2 regions of the Burkholderia diffusa genome follow, and region 2 is predicted to be linked to the other one. Evidence: riboswitches for the same ligand, from Rfam matches in the RefSeq annotation. Region 2 holds a riboswitch; the other holds the start of a gene.
What was found. Region 2 has a riboswitch for thiamine pyrophosphate ahead of thiC (phosphomethylpyrimidine synthase ThiC). Riboswitches for the same ligand answer to the same signal wherever they lie in the genome.
Positions count from the first base shown of each region.

Region 1: it holds a riboswitch for thiamine pyrophosphate, as region 2 does, so the genes downstream of both, WI26_RS01655 (FAD-dependent oxidoreductase) here and thiC (phosphomethylpyrimidine synthase ThiC) in region 2, are expected to answer to the same signal.

Region 1 covers NZ_CP013362.1:360,734-370,602, reverse strand. The annotation lists gene mlaD (outer membrane lipid asymmetry maintenance protein MlaD) at 1-555, opposite strand, end outside; gene mlaE (lipid asymmetry maintenance ABC transporter permease subunit MlaE) at 580-1,347, opposite strand; gene WI26_RS01675 (ABC transporter ATP-binding protein) at 1,344-2,165, opposite strand; gene thiE (thiamine phosphate synthase) at 2,250-3,374, opposite strand; gene WI26_RS01665 (thiazole synthase) at 3,371-4,186, opposite strand; gene thiS (sulfur carrier protein ThiS) at 4,226-4,423, opposite strand; gene WI26_RS01655 (FAD-dependent oxidoreductase) at 4,456-5,592, opposite strand; TPP riboswitch at 5,827-5,950, opposite strand; gene WI26_RS01650 (ABC transporter ATP-binding protein/permease) at 6,219-7,988, shown strand; gene thpR (RNA 2',3'-cyclic phosphodiesterase) at 8,057-8,605, opposite strand; gene WI26_RS01640 (alanine/glycine:cation symporter family protein) at 8,602-9,869, opposite strand, start outside.
Region 2 covers NZ_CP013362.1:1,221,926-1,231,794, reverse strand. The annotation lists gene WI26_RS05655 (molybdopterin-dependent oxidoreductase) at 1-626, opposite strand, end outside; gene WI26_RS05650 (cytochrome b/b6 domain-containing protein) at 656-1,288, opposite strand; gene WI26_RS05645 (pentapeptide MXKDX repeat protein) at 1,376-1,627, opposite strand; TPP riboswitch at 1,896-2,012, shown strand; gene thiC (phosphomethylpyrimidine synthase ThiC) at 2,137-4,068, shown strand; gene WI26_RS05635 (glycine zipper 2TM domain-containing protein) at 4,323-4,538, shown strand; gene WI26_RS05630 (hypothetical protein) at 4,748-4,996, shown strand; gene WI26_RS05625 (DMT family transporter) at 5,184-6,110, shown strand; gene WI26_RS05620 (EAL domain-containing protein) at 6,559-7,839, shown strand; gene arfB (alternative ribosome rescue aminoacyl-tRNA hydrolase ArfB) at 7,893-8,297, opposite strand; gene WI26_RS05610 (AAA family ATPase) at 8,294-9,869, opposite strand, start outside.

The DNA.
Region 1 (9,869 bases), 860 kb from region 2:
GGCCGCCGAACCGGACACCGCGGACGCCGGCACCGCCACTGGCGCCGGTGCGGCCGGCGCCGCGGATGCGCCGGCTGCAGGCTTCGCGCCGCCCGCGTCGGCCGCCTTGCTGTACAGGAACTGGCCGATCAGATTCTCGAGCACGATCGCCGACTGCGTCATCGTGATCGTATCGCCCGACTTCAGCATTTCGGTGTCGCCGCCCGGATCGAGGCCGATGTACTGCTCGCCGAGCAGGCCGGACGTCAGGATCTTCGCAGACGAATCCTTCGGAAACTGGTACTGGCCGTCGACGTCGATCGTGACGACCGCCTGATAGGTGTTCGTATCGAAGCCGATCGCCTTCACGCGGCCGACCACGACGCCCGCGCTCTTCACGGCGGCGCGCGGCTTCAGCCCGCCGATGTTGTCGAACTTCATCCTCACCGAGTAGGTCGGCTGAAACGACAGCGAGCTCATGTTGCCGACCTTGAGCGCCAGGAACAGCACCGCAAGGAAGCCCACCACCACGAACAGGCCGACCCAGAAGTCTAGAGCAGTCTTTTTCATCGTCATCCCAAAATTTGGCTTGGCTGAGGCTTAGCTGAACATCAGCGCGGTCAGCAGGAAATCGAGGCCGAGTACGGCGAGCGACGCGAACACGACCGTCTTGGTCGTCGCGCGCGACACGCCCTCGGGCGTGGGCTTCGCTTCATACCCCTGAAACAGTGCAATGAAGGTCACGGCGAACCCGAACACGATGCTCTTGATCACGCCGTTGCCGACGTCGGCCCACACCTCGACCCCGCCCTGCATCTGCGACCAGAACGCGCCCGGATCGACGCCGATCAGCACGACCCCGACGAAATATCCGCCGAGCACGCCGACCGCGTTGAAGATCGCGGCAAGCAGCGGCATCGCGATGATGCCGGCCCACAGGCGCGGCGCGATCACCGTCTTGATCGGGTCGACGGCCATCATCTCGAGTGCGGTGAGCTGCTCGCCGGCCTTCATCAGGCCGATCTCGGCCGTGAGCGACGTGCCGGCGCGGCCCGCGAACAGCAGCGCGGTCACGACCGGGCCGAGCTCGCGCACCAGCGACAGCGCGACCAGCAGGCCGAGCGCCTGCTCGGACCCGTAGCGATTCAGCGTGTAATAGCCCTGCAGGCCTAGCACGAAGCCGACGAACAGGCCCGACACGGCAATGATCACGAACGAATAGTTGCCGAGGAAGTGGATCTGCTTCGTGACGAGCCGCGGCCGGCGCAGCAGCGGGAAGAATTCCAGCACGAGGCGCACGAACAGCCGCGTGCCGTAGCCCGCGCGTTCGAGGCCGCCGATGACGTAACGTCCGATCGCGCTGATCATGCGCGCCCTCCGCCGAGCCCGAAATCCGCAGCCAGCGGCGGGCTCGTGTAATGAAATTTGAACGGGCCGTCCGGCGCGCCGTCGATGAACTGGCGCACGCTCGGGTCGGTCGACGCGCGCAGCTCGTCGGGCGTACCCTGCGCGAGCACGCCGCCATTGGCCAGAAAGTACACGTAGTCGGCGATCGCGAACGATTCGGGCACGTCGTGCGTGACGAGGATCGACGTCGCGCCGAGCGCCTCGTTCAGCGTGCGGATCAGGTTCGCCGTGATGCCGAGCGAGATCGGATCGAGGCCCGCGAACGGTTCGTCGTACATGATGAGTTGCGGGTCGAGCGCGATCGCGCGCGCGAGCGCGATGCGGCGCGCCATCCCGCCGGACACCTCGGACGGCATCAGGTCGCGCGCGCCGCGCAGGCCGACCGCGTTGAGCTTCATCAGCACCAGGTCGCGGATCAGGTCTTCGGGCAGGTCCGTGTGCTCGCGCAGCGCGAACGCGACGTTCTCGAACACCGACATGTCGGTGAACAGCGCGCCGAACTGGAACAGCATGCCCATCTTGCGGCGCAGCGCGTACAGGCCGTCGCGCGTCTGCGCGCCGACGTCGGCGCCGTCGAACATCACCTGGCCGCGACGCGCGCGCACCAAGCCGCCGATCAGACGCAGCACGGTCGTCTTGCCGCAACCCGACCCGCCCATGACAGCGACGACCTGGCCGCGCCCGAAGCGCATGTTCAGGTTCGACAGGACGAGGCGGTCGCCGTAGCCAAAGTCGACGTCGCGAAGTTCCAGCAGTGTCTCGGTAGGAGTGGGGCTCACGGAGCTGACAGTCCTTATACGCAGAACGCCAAATTATAGGGCCTGCATTGGAATGATGTCGTGACGCCGTTCCGGACCCTGCGGTCAATGATTGTCAAATTGTCGGGCAAAACATTGCTGCAACGCAACAATCGCCGCCCGATAATCGTCTGCGCCCGTGACCGCACTGACCACCGCGACGCTACCCACGCCCGTCGCCAGGACGTCCGGCAACGCGTCGAGCCCCACGCCGCCGATCGCGACGAGCGGCGCCCGCGCGCCCGCGAAGCGCGCATAGCGCGCAATCCGCGCGAGGCCTTGCGGCGGCGCCGCGACTGCCTTGGTCGCGGTTGCATACACGGGACCCAGCGCCAGATAGCTCGGGCGCTCGTGCAACGCGCGCAACATCTCGTAATAACCGTGACTCGACAGACCGAGCCGCAAGCCGCCGCGCGCGATCGCGGCCAAATCTGCCGTTTCCAGATCCTCCTGACCCAGATGTACGCCGTACGCACCTTCTTCTATCGCGATCTGCCAGTGATCGTTGATGAACACGCGTGCATCGGGATAGCGGCGCCCTGCCGCGACCGCGCGCGCGATTTCGCGGCGCAACGCGTCCGGGGTCGCGCCTTTCACGCGCAGTTGCACGGTTCGCGCGCCGCAGTCGAGCACGCGTTCCACCCATCCGGCATCGGGGACGACCGGATAGAGGCCCAACCGCGGCGGGCACGGCGGGAATGCGGGCTCGGGCGCGGCCGGGAGGCCCGCGACGCGCGGGAATCGCGCGGTCTCGACCGGCCACGCGTCGGCACCGCGCGCTTCGTCGCCGTCCCGCCACGCAAGCGAGAGCACCAGCGCGTCGATCGGCTCGAAACCGCAATCGAGGAACGCCGCGAGCGCCGCGATCCAGTCGTCTGGGAGCGGATGCGCGGCTTCCAGCGCGTAGCGCGCGCCCGCGGCATGCAGCGCCGCGCCGCGCTCGTCGAATTCGATTGCAACCGCGTCCGGCGACGCGGGGCGCGATGCCGCCGACGCGCGCGCCTGCGCGGCACGATCGCCGGCCGACACGATCAGCACGTCGCCAGCGGCCGGCACGTCGGGTGCCGCGACGCACAGCCGCCACGGCGTCGTGCCGGTCGGCCAGTCGCCCAGACGGGCCCGAATCCGCTCGGCCGCTTCGGCCAGCTCGTCGGCCGGCGGCCAGAAAGCATCGGCGAAGCGCACGCTCATGCGCCGCCTCCGTCCTGGTGCCAGAACGGCATCCCGACGACCGGCGTGCTCGCGTGCGCGGTCTCACGCGCATCCATCGGGCCGGCGAGATAGGCCGCACGGCCGGCCTCGACGCCTTGCGCGAACGCACGCGCCATGATTTCCGGATGCGTGGCCTGCGACACGGCCGTGTTCAGCAGCACGCCGTCGAAACCCCACTCCATCACCTGGCACGCGTGCGACGGCACACCAAGCCCGGCGTCGACGATCAACGGCACGTCCGGCAGCCGCTCGCGCAGCACGCGCAGTCCGTAAGGATTCACGACGCCCTTGCCGGTGCCGATCGGCGCGCCCCACGGCATCAACGCCTCGCAGCCGACATCGAGCAGGCGCCGGCCGATCACGAGATCCTCGGTGCAATACGGCAGCACCTTGAAGCCGTCCTTGACCAGTTGCGCGGCCGCCTCGATCAGTCCGACCGGGTCGGGCTGCAGCGTGTAGTCGTCGCCGATCAGCTCGAGCTTGATCCAGTCGGTTTCGAATACCTCGCGCGCCATGTGCGCGGTCGTCACCGCCTCGGCAACGGTTTGGCAGCCGGCCGTGTTCGGTAGCAGCGGCACCGCGTGACGCTTGAGCAGGTCGAAGAAGCCGGCCTCGGCGGTGCCGCCGGTCATCTGACGGCGCAGCGCGACCGTCACCATCCCGGGGCGCGACGCGGCGATCGAATCGGACAGCGACTGCAGCGACGGGTAGCGCGACGTGCCGAGCAGCACACGGCTTGCGAAGGTTTCGCCGTACAGCGTCAGCGCGTCGGCGGAAGTGATGGACGTCATGTCGTTTTCCTGGAAGGGCGGAGGGCGAACCGGCGGCGCTCAGCCGCCCGCGACGGGGTGCACGACGTCGAGCTTGTCGCCCGTCGCGAGCGCGCGCGCCGCATGCTGCGTGCGCGCGACGAAATTGCCGTTCAGCGCGACCGCGTACGGCGGACGCGCGCCATACGCGGCGAGCGCGTCGGCCACCGTCGCGCCGTCGGGCAGCGTCAGCGTCTGTTGGTTGATCTGGATATCCATGAGGCTTGATCGAATTCGGTCGGCGGCGCGCGTCAGGCCGGCTGGCGCGCGTCGTCGCGGTGATGAAGGAGCGTCGGCCAGCGCGCGGCATCGCGCCACGCGGCGAACGCGTCGGCATCGGCGAACTCGCCGCCGAGCGCGGCTTGCGCGAACGCGACCGCCGCATGCGCGACTTCCGGCGCGATCATGAAGCCGTGCCGGTACAGGCCGTTGACGGCCAGCGTCGTCGCGCCGTCCCAGATCACCGCCGGGCGATGATCGGGCAGCGTCGGGCGGCATTGCGCGTTCAGTTCGAGGATGCGCGCCTCGCCGAACGCCGGGTGCACGGAAAACGCCGCGCTCAGCAGTTCGAGCGCCGAGCGCACGCTGACGGGCGACAAGTCCTCGCCCTCCACTTCGGTCGCGCCGATCACATACAGGTCGTCCTGTTTCGGCGCGATGTACAGCGGATAGCGCGGATGCAGCAATCGCACGGGCCGCGTAAGCCCGATGCCCGGCGCGCGCACGCGCGCGACTTCGCCGCGGATGCCGCGCAGCGCGGGCAGCACGGATTTCGCACCGAGCCCGCGGCAATCGATCGTGAAATGCGCGTCGGGCCGGTTCGCGTCGTCGATCGTCGCGTGCCAGTGCAGTTCGACGCCGCGTTGCGTGAGGCCCGCCGCGATTGCGCGCAGCGCCTGCCGGTTGTCGAGCTGCCCTTCGCGCGGCAGCATCAGGCCGCGCGCGAAGCGCCCCGCGAGCGCAGGCTCGGCCGTGTCGACCTGCGCGCCGGCCAATGCGACGAAGCCCCCGTCGAAAAGCTCGACCGGCGCGTTCGCACGCACGCGACGCTCGAACAACGGCGCCTCGGCGCGATCCGCGTGATGCCAGACGACGAGCGTGCCGTGCTGCTGGAAGAACACCGGTTCGGGCAGTTCCGCGAGCCATTGCGGCCAGCGCGCGAGCGATGCGGCGCCGAGCTCGGTGATCAGCAGCTCCGCGCTCGCCGCCTCGGCGAGCGGCGCGAGCATCGCGGCCGCGACCCACGCGGCCGACTGCTCGCCATCCGGGCCGCCGCGTTCGTAGAGCGCGACGCGATGCCCGTCGCCCGCCAGCCGCCAGGCAATCAGGCGGCCGACGAGGCCGCCGCCGAGTACCGCGAAATCCGGCCGGGAAGCGTGGAGGTTCATCGCGCGCCCTCCCCGCGAACCGCGCCGACGCGTGCGACGGATGTCGACGCACGCGCAGCGCCCCGTGCGGACGCACGCGACAGCGGATCGGGAACAGCGCAAAAGACTGAAGATTGAGCGGTCATCATTCCTTCCGTAACGCGCAGCGCGCGTACCCAAAAGGACGAAACCGGCAGCAAAGGCCGGCCGGGCGGGACTCGGGCGCTGACCATGTGGGATGGCGGCCAGCGCGGCCCGGCGGGATCAGAAACTTCCCTCGCCGGTATTACCCGGATCGGGTGCGAAGGGTCTTTCTCAGCCTCGCCGCGTCGCCCGGAATTGTCCGTCGGCCGCGCTCGAAGCACCCCTGTTTCGTCGTCGGCCATTAGACCATAAAAGCGGAAAGCGCCGCAAACTGTCCCCCTGCGGCAAATTCGCCGTCGCGCCGCGCCGCTCTGGCACAATGCCCGCAGGCCGGCCGCGCGAGCGGCCGGTTGCCGCGTCACCGCCGGCCTTAAGTGCCGTTTAAGACGCGCGGGCCACCATCCGGACGCCCGCCGTCAGTCGGCACCGCGCCCCGGCATGCCTTATCGCGGCGCGCGTCCGGCTCCGCCCGGCCCGCGCGCCGGCTACTCATCAGGAAGCACATGACCCAATCGATCGATCCCGTCCGCTCCGCCTCCGACGCGCCGCAGGACGAGCGCCCGGTATCCGCGTGGAGCCTCATCAAGCCCTACTGGGTGTCGTCCGAATGGAAAATCGCGTGGGGGCTGCTGATCACGATCATCGCGATCAACCTCTGCGTGGTCTGGATCAACGTCAAGCTGAACAAGTGGAACGCGCAGTTCTACAACGCGCTGCAGTCGAAGGACGTCCACGACTTCCCGAACCTGCTGATGCAGTTCTCCGCGCTCGCGTTCGGCTTCATCATCCTCGCGGTGTACGGCCGCTACCTGCGCCAGATGCTCGGGTTCCGCTGGCGCCAGTGGCTCACCGACCGCTTTCTCGGCCAGTGGCTCGGCGATCGCGCGTTCTACCGGATCGAACGTGACCGCCTCGCCGACAACCCCGACCAGCGGATCACCGACGACCTCCAGTCGTTCGCGACGACGACGCTCGCGCTGTCGCTCGACCTGCTGTCGACGGTCGTCACGCTCGTGTCGTTCATCACGATCCTGTGGTCGCTCGCCGGCGCGCTGACGTTCTCGCTCGGCGCGACGCCGATCACGATCCCCGGCTACATGGTGTGGGCGGCCGCGCTGTACGCGGTGGTCGGCTCGCTGATCATCCAGAAGGTCGGCCACCCGCTCGTGTCGATCAACTACCAGCAGCAGCGCGTCGAGGCCGACTTCCGCTTCGGGCTGATCCGCGTGCGCGAGAACGCCGAGCAGATCGCGTTCTACGACGGAGAAAAGACCGAGACCGCCAATGCGCAGAGCCTGTTCACGCGCATTCGCGACAACTGGTGGCGCGTGATGAAGTACACGAAGCGCCTCACGTTCGTGCTGAGCTTCTATGGGCAGATCGCGATCATCTTCCCGCTCGTCGTCGCGGCGCCGCGCTATTTCGCGGGCGCGTTCTCGTTCGGCGTGCTGATGCAGATCTCGTCGGCGTTCGGCACCGTCAGCGATTCGTTCTCGTGGTTCATCAATAGTTACTCGACCCTCGTCGAATGGCGCGCGACCGTCAACCGTCTGCGTGAATTCAAGCGCGTGATGGGCACGTCGCACCTGAAGGAAAGCCTGTCGCCCGCGACCGAGCACGGCGGCATCAACCTGCACTACGTCGATGCCGCGAAGCTGTCGACGTCGTCGCTGAAGCTCGCGCTGCCGAACGGCGACGCGCTCGCCAACATCGGCAACGTGACGATCGAACCCGGCTCGCGCTGGCTGGTGATCGGCAAGTCGGGTTCCGGCAAGAGCACGTTCATGCGCGCGCTCGCGGGCCTGTGGCCGTTCGGCGACGGCGCGATCGACGCGCCGGTCGGCGCACGGATGATGTTCGTGCCGCAAACCAGCTACTTGCCGATCGGCACGCTGAAGGCCGCGCTGACCTATCCGGCCGCGCCCGACGCGTTCACCGACGACGCGTGCCGCGACGCGCTGCGTGCGTGCCGCCTCGAAGACTACGTCGGGCGCCTCGACGAGACCGGCCACTGGACGCGCGTGCTGTCGCCGGGCGAACAGCAGCGTCTGGCCGGCGCGCGCGTGCTGCTGCACAAGCCGGACTTCCTGTTCCTCGACGAAGCGACCAGCGCGCTCGACGCCGACAACGAAGCGCGGCTCTATCATCTGTTCGCCGAACGGCTGCCGAAGGCCGCGATCGTCAGCATTGCGCATCGCGAATCGCTCGCCGCGTTCCACGTCGGCACGATCAACGTCGAACGCGTGAACGACAGCGACAAGGTCGCGGCGTAACCGCCAGGCAAAAGGCCGGCGCATACTGCGCCGGCCTTCTCCTCTTCCCCGTCCCTCCCGCCTTCCCGCTACGCCCGCCCGACCGGCACCGACACGATCGGCACATGCGACACGCCGTCGTGCGACAGCCGGCTTTCAAATAACGTCAGCGCGACGAAACGCAGCGCGACCGGCCGCCCGGTCGCGCCGCCGTGCGCGGGCTGTCCGTCCGCGTCGCGCGGCAACCGTGCGAGCGTGACGTGCGGCCTGAACGGCCGGCGGTCGGCCGGCACACCCAGTTCGAGCAGCAGCGCCGACAAGTCGGCGTTCAGCGCCGCGCAGGCGGAATCGGGCGCGAGTTCCGCGACGATCAGTCTCGCGCGCGGCAGGCTCGGCCACCACGCAATCCGCTCGACCGGCTGCAACGGCAGCGCATGCGCGGCCGCGAGCGCCGGCAGGCGTGCGGCCAGCGCATCGCAACGCGCGCGTTCGATTGCACCGATGAACGCGAGCGTCACGTGCAGTTGCGCGGGCAGCGTGCGCCGCGCGCCTCGGGTGACCGGCAGCGCATGCAGCGCGTCGCGCGATGCCGCATCGGGCATCAGCGCGACGAACGCACGGAGCCGGTCGCCGTTCATGATTCGCGCACCGCCACGCGCGCTTCGGCCACCGCATCGGCCGACACCGGACGCTGCGGCAACGGGCCGTCCTCACCCCACACGTCGGCAGGCAGCACGCGCGCGAGCTCGGGAATCGTGTTGCGCGTGAACACCGGATCGGCGATGCCCTCCGCGCGCTGGCGGCGATAGTCGCGCCATGCGGCATGCGCATACTTGCCGAGCGCGAGAATCGCGACCAGGTTGATGATCGCCATCAGTCCCATGCTCGTATCGGCCATCGCCCACACGAGCGGCAGTTGCCCGACGCTGCCGAACATCACCATGCCGAGCACCGCGAAGCGGAACAGCGGCAGCACGCCGCGCCGCTTCGTGATGAAGTCGACGTTGCCTTCCGCGTATGCGTAATTGCCGATCACCGACGAGTACGCGAAGAAGAAGATCGCGACGGCCATGTAGATACCGCCCCAGTCGCCGACGTGGCTCGCGATCGCGCGCTGCGTGAGCGCCGCGCCTTCCATGCCGGTGCCGAGCTCGTACTGGCCCGACAGCAGGATCACGAACGCGGTCGCGCTGCAGATCACGATCGTGTCGACGAACACGCCGAGCATCTGGATCAGCCCCTGCACGACCGGATGCCGCACGCTCGCGGTCGCGGCCGCATTCGGCGCGCTGCCCATGCCGGCCTCGTTCGAGAACAACCCGCGCTTCACGCCCATCGAGACTGCCTGGCTGATCGCGTAGCCGGTCAGGCCGCCTGCCGCCTGCTCGAGCCCGAACGCGCTCTTCACGATCAGCGCGAGCACTTCCGGCACCAGCGCGACGTGCGTCGCGACCGCGTAGACGGCCAGCGCGAGGTAGCCGATCGCCATCACCGGCACGATCACTTGCGCGACCGACGCGATGCGGCGAATTCCGCCGAAGATGAGCGGCGCGGTGAGCAGCACGAGGCCGAGGCCGACCGATTCGCGGCTCCAGCCGAACGATGTATTGAAAGCGTCGGCGATCGCATTGGCCTGCACCGCGTTGAACACGAAGCCGAATGCGAGGATCAGCGACAGCGAGAACAGCACGCCGAAGCCGCGCGAGCGCAGGCCCGTCTGGATGTAGTACGCGGGGCCGCCGCGATAGCTGCCGTCCGGATGCGATACCTTGAAGATCTGCGCGAGCGTCGCCTCGACGAACGCCGACGACATCCCGACGAGCGCCGTCATCCACATCCAGAAGATCGCGCCCGGCCCGCCGACCGTCAGCGCGACCGCCACGCCGGCGATGTTGCCGGTGC
Region 2 (9,869 bases):
TCGTAGTCGAATGCGAGCAGCGTCTGCGGATGCAGCGCGGTCGGCATGTCGATGCTTTCGTAGTAATCGTCCGCGCATTTGAAGCCGACGTATTTCGCATGCGTATCGGCGCCGACGCGTGCCAGAAACGCGCCGAACGGTGTGCCGCCCCAGCGGCCGATCGCGCTCCACCCCTCCACGCAGATGTGGCGCGTGATCTGCTCCGCATGCGGCAGCGCATACAGCTCGTCGAGCGTCCACACGCGCTTGCCCGTCACCCGGCCCGACAGCACGAGCCGGTACGTCGATGCGTCGACGTGCGGCACGTCGTCGATGCCGTAATACGCGTTGAACGGGAACGGCCGCGTGATGTCGGCCTCGGTATAGGTCGGCGCGAGCCGCTCGCCGCTGAACAGCCACGCCTGAACGCGATCGTTCATGCGCGACACCTTCTCGAGGAACGCGTTGACCGACGCGTCGTCCTGCAGCGTGCAGCCGGTCAGCATCGTCAGGCCGCCGAGCGTCAGCACGCGCCGGTTGAACAGGCGCCGCGACGGCATCTCGAGTTCGCGGCGCACGTCGAGCTCGAGCGACTTGCGGTCGAGCGTCCAGCTCGGCCGACCACGGTTGTTTCCGGATTCCGACATGATGAGTTCCTTCGCCCGCGGCGTGCGGGTCAGCGGCCGCGCAGCATCGCGAGCAGCGAGCGCGGCACCAGCAGCGCCATCGCGACGTGTACGACGAAAAACGCGACGAGCAACGACATCGCCCAGAAGTGCACGACACGCGCGTTGTCGTAACCGCCGAACAGCTCGCGCAGCAACGGAAACTGCACCGACTTCCAGATCGTGAGCCCCGACAGCACCAGCACGATCAGATCGACGATCGCGGTCAGATACGCGGCGCGCTGCACCGCGTTGTAGACGCTCAGGTCGTCGTGCGACAACCGACCGCCCAGTGCGGCGCGCACGTCGCGCCATATCGACGCCGGCGTGACCGGCAGCATCTTGCGTACGAGGCGGCCCGTCGCGATCGACATCGCGAGGTAGAACAGCCCGTTGCCGACCAGCAGCCACATCGCCGCGAAATGCCATTGGAGCGCGCCGCCCAGCCAGCCGCCGAGCGTGATGCCGTGCGCGAACGTAAACGGTGGATAAATCGGCGACGCATCGTAGATGCGCCAGCCGGACAGTGCCATCAGGATCGCCGCGAGCGCGTTGAGCCAATGGCTCACGCGCACCCACAGCGGATGGATCTTGCGCGCGGGCGGCGTGGCGGTCGCGCGCCCGGCAGCGGGAATGGTTTGCATGATGAAGACTCCCGGAACGTAGCGGCGGTGCGCGACGCGCGAGCGGCTTCGTGTACCGCATGCGCCGGCCGCGCCCCGCCCCGTCGGTCAGTTCGACGGCGCCATCTTGTCGCCCGACGTCGACTTGCCCATCGCGTCATGCGACATCGCGTCCTTCTTCATCGCATGCTTCTTCATGGCGTCCTTCTTCATCGCGCCGTCCTTCGCCATCGCGTCGTGGCCCATTGCGTCCTTCGACATCGACGAACCGTCCTTCGACATCGCATCGTTCTGCGCATACGCGCCCGTTGCGACCATGGCGAAACCGGCGACACAGGCTGCGATCAGTACTTTTTTCATGACATCTCTCCGAAACATGGGTTTGAGGAGCCGAATAGACGGAGGACGTCGCGGGATATGACAGTCGTTTCGAGAATTTTTTCTGGGACTGCCGAAACCGCTGCATTGCTGCACCGCGCCGTCATTGTCAGCCGGGCTGCAGGGCCGTGCGGCGGTGTCATGCATCGCGGGTTGCGGGGCGGGCGGGCGCTCCGCGTTGCTGCAACCGCACTTCGGTTGCCGGCCTGCCACCGGTTGAAACCGCCGCGAAGCCAGTGTATCGTGTGCGCTGCTAACGCGGGGGTCCTGCAATGCGTTCGGTCAAACAACCGGCATTGCGGGTGAGAAATACCCTTTGAACCTGATCTGGATAATGCCAGCGCAGGGAAGCGTACGGATTTCACCGCCATCCTTCTGACGAAATCCGCCGCCTCACCAAGCCTCGTCTCCTGCTTAGCTCGAGCCCCACATTCGTCAAGGGCTCCGGGCAAGCGCCGTGGCGCCTGTCCGGCGCTCACACAGGAGATTGCATGAACGCCAATCCGAAGTTTCTGTCCGCGGACGCCCACGTCGACGCCGCTGCCGTCGCCCCGCTGCCCAATTCGCGAAAGGTTTATGTAACCGGCTCGCAGCCCGACATTCGCGTGCCGATGCGTGAAATCACGCAGTCCGACACCCCGACCGGCTTCGGCGGCGAAAAGAACCCGCCGATCTACGTGTACGACACGTCGGGCCCGTACACCGATCCGGACGCGAAGATCGACATCCGCGCGGGCCTGCCGGCACTGCGCCAGCGCTGGATCGAAGCGCGCGGCGACACCGAAGTGCTCGACGGCCTGTCGAGCCAGTACGGCCTCGAGCGCGCGGCCGACCCGGCCACCGCCGACCTGCGTTTCCCGGGCCTGCACCGCAACCCGCGCCGCGCGCAGGCCGGCAAGAACGTCACGCAGATGCACTACGCGCGCCAGGGCATCATCACGCCGGAAATGGAATACATCGCGATCCGCGAGAACCAGCGCCGCGCCGAGTACATCGAGAGCCTGAAGTCGAGCGGCCCGAACGGCGCGAAGCTCGCCGCGATGATGGGCCGCCAGCACCCGGGCCAGGCGTTCGGCGCCGCGGCCTTCGGCGCGAACGCGCTCGCCGAGATCACCCCCGAGTTCGTGCGCGACGAAGTCGCGCGCGGCCGCGCGATCATCCCCGCGAACATCAACCACCCGGAATCCGAGCCGATGATCATCGGCCGCAACTTCCTCGTGAAGATCAACGCGAACATCGGCAACTCGGCCGTCACGTCGTCGATCGGCGAGGAAGTCGACAAGATGACGTGGGCGATCCGCTGGGGCGGCGACACGGTGATGGACCTGTCGACCGGCAAGCACATCCATGAAACGCGCGAGTGGATCATCCGCAACAGCCCGGTGCCGATCGGCACGGTGCCGATCTACCAGGCGCTCGAAAAGGTCAACGGCAAGGCCGAGGACCTGACCTGGGAAATCTTCCGCGACACGCTGATCGAGCAGGCCGAGCAAGGCGTCGACTACTTCACGATCCACGCGGGCGTGCGGCTGCAGTACGTGCCGCTCACCGCGAACCGGATGACGGGCATCGTGTCGCGCGGCGGCTCGATCATGGCGAAGTGGTGCCTCGCGCATCACAAGGAAAGCTTCCTGTACGAACACTTCGAAGAAATCTGCGAGATCATGAAGGCGTACGACGTGAGCTTCTCGCTCGGCGACGGCCTGCGTCCCGGCTCGATCTACGATGCGAACGACGAAGCGCAGCTCGGCGAACTGAAGACGCTCGGCGAGCTCACGCAGATCGCGTGGAAGCATGACGTGCAGGTGATGATCGAAGGCCCCGGCCACGTGCCGATGCAGCTGATCAAGGAGAACATGGATCTCCAGCTCGACTGGTGCAAGGAAGCGCCGTTCTACACGCTCGGGCCGCTGACCACCGACATCGCGCCGGGCTACGACCACATCACGTCCGGCATCGGCGCCGCGATGATCGGCTGGTTCGGCACTGCGATGCTGTGCTACGTGACGCCGAAGGAGCACCTCGGGCTGCCGAACAAGGACGACGTGAAGGAAGGGATCATCACGTACAAGCTCGCCGCGCATGCGGCCGACCTGGCCAAGGGTCACCCCGGCGCGCAAGTGCGCGACAACGCGCTGTCGAAGGCGCGTTTCGAGTTCCGCTGGGAAGACCAGTTCAACATCGGCCTCGACCCCGACAAGGCACGCGAATTCCACGACGAGACGCTGCCGAAGGATTCGGCGAAGGTCGCGCACTTCTGCTCGATGTGCGGCCCGCACTTCTGCTCGATGAAAATCACGCAGGACGTGCGCGAGTTCGCGGCACAGCAGGGCGTGTCGGAAACCGAGGCGCTGAAGAAGGGGATGGAAGTCAAGGCGGTCGAGTTCGTGAAGACCGGTGCCGAGATCTATCACCGTCAGTAAGTCGGCAAGCGAACGCGGCGGTCCGCACGGACCGCTTCGTTTCGTGAAGCACCGCAGAAGCCCGCTTTCGAGCGGGCTTTTTTGCGCGTACGCATCCCGTGTACCCGCCGGCGCAGGGGAAACAATTGATTACGAAACCGCTCGAGCCTTAACAAGTCCTTACAACAGCCTCGCGGGACGACGCGTAGATTGAATTCATGCGCGGCCGTCAGGCGGACGCGCGACCTCCGTTCACTACCACAAGGACAACGATCATGAACTATTCGATTCGGCGTTTTGGGGTATGCGCGCTGCTCGTCGCGACGGTGGCCAGCCTCTCGGCCTGCGATTCGATGACACGGCGCCAGCGCGATACCGCGATTGGTGCGGGTGTCGGCGGCGTGGCCGGCGCGGCGATCGGCGGCAACGCGCTGTCGACGCTGGGCGGCGCGGCAGCAGGCGGCATCATCGGCAACCAGGTCGGCAAATAAGCCGGCCGGCTTACCCGGCTGCCGCGCGACGCGCGGCAATAGCCGGCCTGACGGCGTTTCCGCACGGCGGAAGCGCCGTTTTTCGCATGCGGCGCCGCAACACGCCGCAGCGGCCCGGAAATGATCCGTTACCGTTTAGCGCATCTTGTCATCGCCGCGCGGCCTAAGCTTAAGCATCTGCCGATTGCCGGCTCCGCCGGAGAGACATCATGAACAGGACCCTCGTCGTCGCGGCGCTCGCGTGCACGACGCTCGCCGGCTGTTACTACCCTTACGGCTACTATCCGTCCGGCTATTACGCAGCGGCGCCGGTGCAGCCCGCGCCCGTCTATGTCGATCCGGGCCCCGCGTACTACTACCCGGCCCCCGCCTATGCCCCGGCCTGGGGTGGCTATTGGGGCCCTGCGGTATCGCTCAATTTCGGCTTCGGCGGACGCGGCGGCTGGCACCATCATTGAACGGCCGCGCCGGCCGTCCGGCCGGTTCGCATCGGGAGGCAAGCGGATTTCCCGGTTCTTGCCATTTCATCCGATATCGGGAGGCAAGCGGATTTCCCGGTTCTTGCCATTTCATCCGATCGTGAAACGACGGCACGGGAACGCGGTGTAAGATTCCTCGCATCCCGTCCCCTCGCCGCCACGCTCGATGTCACCCAAGAACGCCTTTCTGCTGACCGTCCTCGCTGCCCTGTGGGGTGCGTCGTTCCTGTTCATCCGGATCGGCGTCGCCGATTTCGGTGTCGCGCCGTTGATGGCGCTGCGCGTGAGCATCGGCGCGCTGTTTCTCGCAGGCTTCGCGCTGACGCGCTTCAGGCCCGCCGAGCTCGGCGCGCAGCTGCGCCGTCGCGCGTGGCCGTTGTTCGTCGTTGGCGCGCTGAACTCGGGCATCCCGTTCTGCCTGTTCGCATTCGCCGAATTGACGCTGTCTGCCGGCGTGACGTCGGTGATCAACGCGACGACGCCGCTGTGGGGAGCGCTCGTCGCCTATCTGTGGCTGAAGGACAAGCTGTCGCTGCCGCGCGCGCTCGGCCTCGTGATCGGCTTCGCTGGCGTGCTCACGCTCGTATGGGATCAGATTGCGAACGCGCGCGGCAGCACCGGCGCCAACGCGACCGCGCTCGCCGCCGTCGCCGCGCTCGGCGCGACGCTGCTGTACGGTATCGCGGCCAACTACACGAAGCGCACGCTTAGCGGCGTCGATCCGCTCGTCAACGCGACGGGTAGCATGATCGGCTCGAGCGTGCTGCTGCTGCCGTTCGCGATCGCGACCTGGCCTGCGGCATCCGTCAGCACGCAGGCGTGGGGAGCCGTGCTCGCGCTCGGCATCGCCTGCACGGGCATTGCATATTTCATCTTCTTCCATCTGATCGCGCATGTGGGCCCGGCCCGCGCAATTACCGTGACGTTCGTGATCCCGGTGTTCGGCCTGTTGTGGGGCGCGCTGTTCCTCGGCGAACACGTATCGCTCGTGATGATCGAAGGTTGCGCGATCGTGCTCGTCGGCACCGCGCTTGCGACGGGCGTGATCAAGCGGATTCCCGGGCTCCGCCCGCGCGGCGGCGAAGCGGCCTGAGCGGCGCGCGGGGCCGGCACCCCGCCGGTGCGGGTTTCCCGCGACACTCCAGCCGCCGATCCTCGAGCGCCGCACGTCGCTCGGTGCGCGACAGCGCATGGCGGGTTTCGCCTGATGCCGATGCAGCCGCGTGGCATCCCGGCATCCCGGCTTCCCGGCTTTCCTTGCATGCAATGCACGCGGTACACGCGGCGCTGTCGCCGCATACGCGACCGGCGACCCATGCGTGTCGTGCTCCCGGTCGGACAGCCCCGCCCAGTCGTCGGTGTAGCGTTTGCGTCTGGAGTTACCCTGATACGCGGGTGGCACCATTCCCGTTACACTCAGAACATCCATCCGCAGAAGGCGGTTACGATGCACCACGATCTTTCGCGTCCACCTGCGCGTGCGACGGCTTCTGCGTGGCGCGTACGATACCGCCCCCCGATCGCCCCAGGGCACCGTTGACATGAAGCCCTCCCGCGACCTCTCGCTCGACTCCCTGCTCGAACGCCTCACGCCGACGCCCAGCGGCTGGACCGCCATGTATCGCGAGACGACGCTGCGCAGCGTGTTTCAACCCGTGCTGTCGATCACGCACAAGCGCGTGGTCGGCTATGAAGCGCTGCTGCGCGTCGTGGACGAGAACGGCACACTGGTTTCGCCGGTCGCGCTGTTCGACAGGACCCGTGCCGCTGCCGAAGCATTGCTGCTCGACCGGCTTGCCCGCTGCCTGCATACGGCCAACTTCGTCGCGCAAGGCATCGGCGACGGCTGGCTGTTCCTGAACGTGACGCCGCGCGTGCTCGATTCCGGTCTCGTGCAGCGCGAATTCGTCGAGGCGCTGTGCCGCCATTTCGCGCTGCCGCCGAACCGCATCGTGCTGGAAGTCGTCGAGCAGCCGGCGCGCGACGAAGCGGCGCTCGCTCGCACGATCGACATGATCCAGCACCGGGACTTCCTGATCGCGATCGACGATTTCGGCACCGGGTTCTCGAATTTCGACCGCGTGTGGCGCGCACGGCCCGATATCGTCAAGCTGGATCGATCGCTCGTCGAACGCGCGAACGCGTCGGCCGACGATCGCCGCATCATGCATCACCTGGTATCGATGCTCCACCAGGCCGGCGCGATGGTGCTAGCCGAAGGCGTCGAAAGCGACGACGCGCTGCAGACGCTGATGGAGGCCGATATCGATTTCGTCCAAGGCTTCCAGTTCGGCCAGCCCGATGCATCGATCGCGCACGCGAGTGCCGCGGCGCCCGCGATGCTCGACGCCGCGTGGCAACGCTTCATCGCTCGCCGGCACACGCCGGCGAGCGCCGAGCAGCCGGGCTTCGATGCGATCGAGCGGCTCGTGCTCGCCGGCGCGGCCGCATTTTCCGCGAGCGGCAACCTGCAGGACGCCGCGCAGCGCGTATTCGCGGTGCCGGCCGCGCGCCGGGTGTTCGTCACGGACGAGATCGGCGAACAGTTCCTGCCGTCGATCGGCGCGCGTCCCGAGGACGGCCAGACGACCGGCACGCGGCTCTCGCCGCTGTTCCCCGAGACGCACAGCAACTGGTCGCGACGCCCGTACTTCCAGCGCGCGATCGCGGCGCCTGGTCGCGTCGCACTAATGGGCCCGCACTTCTCGCTGACCGAAGGCCGCGATTGCTATACGGCGGCCGTCGCGATTCGCGCGCAAAGCCGCCTCGTCGTGTTCTGCGTCGACTTCGTGCTCGACAGTGCGGGCACCGTGATGCGGTAGCGCATACGGCGGCACGACTGCGCTCGCGATGCCGGCCAGTCGGCCTTCTTTCGTCAGTCGATCACCTTCCCTCTTCCGGACTTCACCACGCTGCGGCGCGACTTGTGTTCGAGCCGCCGCTCCTTCGATGCGCGTGTCGGCCGCGTCGCGACCCGCGCCCGCGGCGTGAACGCGACACTGCCGATCAACGCATCGAGTCGCGCGAGTGCTGCCTCGCGGTTTTTCTCCTGGGTGCGGTATTCCTGTGACTTGATCACGACGATGCCGTCGCGCGTGATGCGCTGGTCGGACAGCGCGAGGAGCCGTTCCTTGATGACCGGCGGCAGCGACGACGCGCGGATGTCGAAACGCAGGTGAATCGCGCTCGACACCTTGTTGACGTTCTGGCCGCCGGCGCCCTGCGCGCGCACGGCGGTCCATTCGACTTCGGCCGGATCGAGCGTGTAGCGGATCATCATCGTGACGTCTCCTTGCGGCGCCGTGCGAGCGCCTCGTCGACGCGGGCCGCAAGGCCCGAATCGCGTTGCGTACGTGTCGCGACCGCCTGCACCAGCACGCGCCGCGGGCCGATCACCTGCACGCGCGTGCGCGCACGCGTGACGGCGGTGTAGACGAGCTCGCGCGTGAGCACGCGGCCGAACGACGCCGGCAGCACGAGCGCGGCCTCATCGAATTCGGAGCCCTGCGATTTGTGGACGGTCAGTGCGAACGCCGTTTCGTGCGGCGGCAGCGCCGCGGGCGACACGGCGCGCGCGGTGCCGTCCGCGCGGCGGAACCATACGCGCAGCACGCCGTGCGCGTCCGGCAACGCGATGCCGATGTCGCCGTTGAACAGGCCGAGCGCGTAGTCGTTGCGCGTCACCATGATCGGCCGTCCGGTGAACCAGTGTGCGCCGACCGCGAGCGGCACGCGCGCGGCATGCCGCACGTGCGTGGCCACCAGCGCATTGACGTGCTCGGCGCCGCGTGATCCTGTGCGCGTCGCGCACAGGATCCGGAAGCGGTTGAGCGCATCGAACAAAGGCAACGGATCGGGCACCGGCTCGGACAACGCGGCACGCAACGCATCGAGGTATGCCTCGAACCGGCGCGCGAGCCGTTCGACCGTCGACGCCGCGAGCGTCTCGCCCGCATCGTCGTGAAACGACGCGGCAGCGGCGTCGTCGGCCGGCAATGCATCGAGCGTGCCCTGCACGTCGCCGCGGCGGATCGTGAGCGACAAGCGGCCGATCGGCGAATCGAGACCGAAACGGTAATTGCGCTCGAGCCACACGACGCAGTCCGCGAGCGGTGCGGGCGCGGGCGACGCGGCGGCGATTTCGTCGGCTCGCGTGGCGTCGATCGGCGCGACCGCCGGATCGGACGGATCGAGCGGCGCGAGCTCGACGGCGTCGAGCCACGCGAGTTCGTCGGCCTCGATCCATGCCGGATCGGTGGCCGCGGACGCGCTATCGAGGTCGACCGGTTCAGGTGACGACGAAGCAGTCGGGGAAACCACTTCTGCCGAAGGGCCGTCGTCGAACAGCGACGCCTGGCGCGTATCCACATTGCGCCGCGCCGATGGCTTGCGCGCAGCACTCGCCGACAACGGCGCGAATGCCTGGGTCCGGGCCGGGGCTTGAGCCGCACCAGCAACCGCGCCCGTGGCCTCGCCGTCCGGCACCGGCAAAGCAGCAACGAAAGCCGCTTCGTCGATCCCGAGCGCCTCCGCGATGCGCGTGCGCGCAGCGGCGGTAAACGTCGGTCGCGCGCTGAGTTCGGCAAACACGGCGCCGGCTTCGACCGCGGCCAGCTGATCCTTGTCGCCGAGCAGCACGAGCCGTGCGCCCGGCGCGAGCGCATCGAGCAGATGCGCGGCGAGCGCAACGTCGATCATCGACGCCTCGTCGACCACGATCAGGTCGTAAGGCAATGGATTGTCGCGATGATGGCGAAAACCCGCGGCACCGCCGCCGCCCAGCAGGCGATGCAGCGTATACGACGTGTCGGGCAGGCGCGCGGCAAGTTCCGGCGGCAGGTCACCTGCCCGC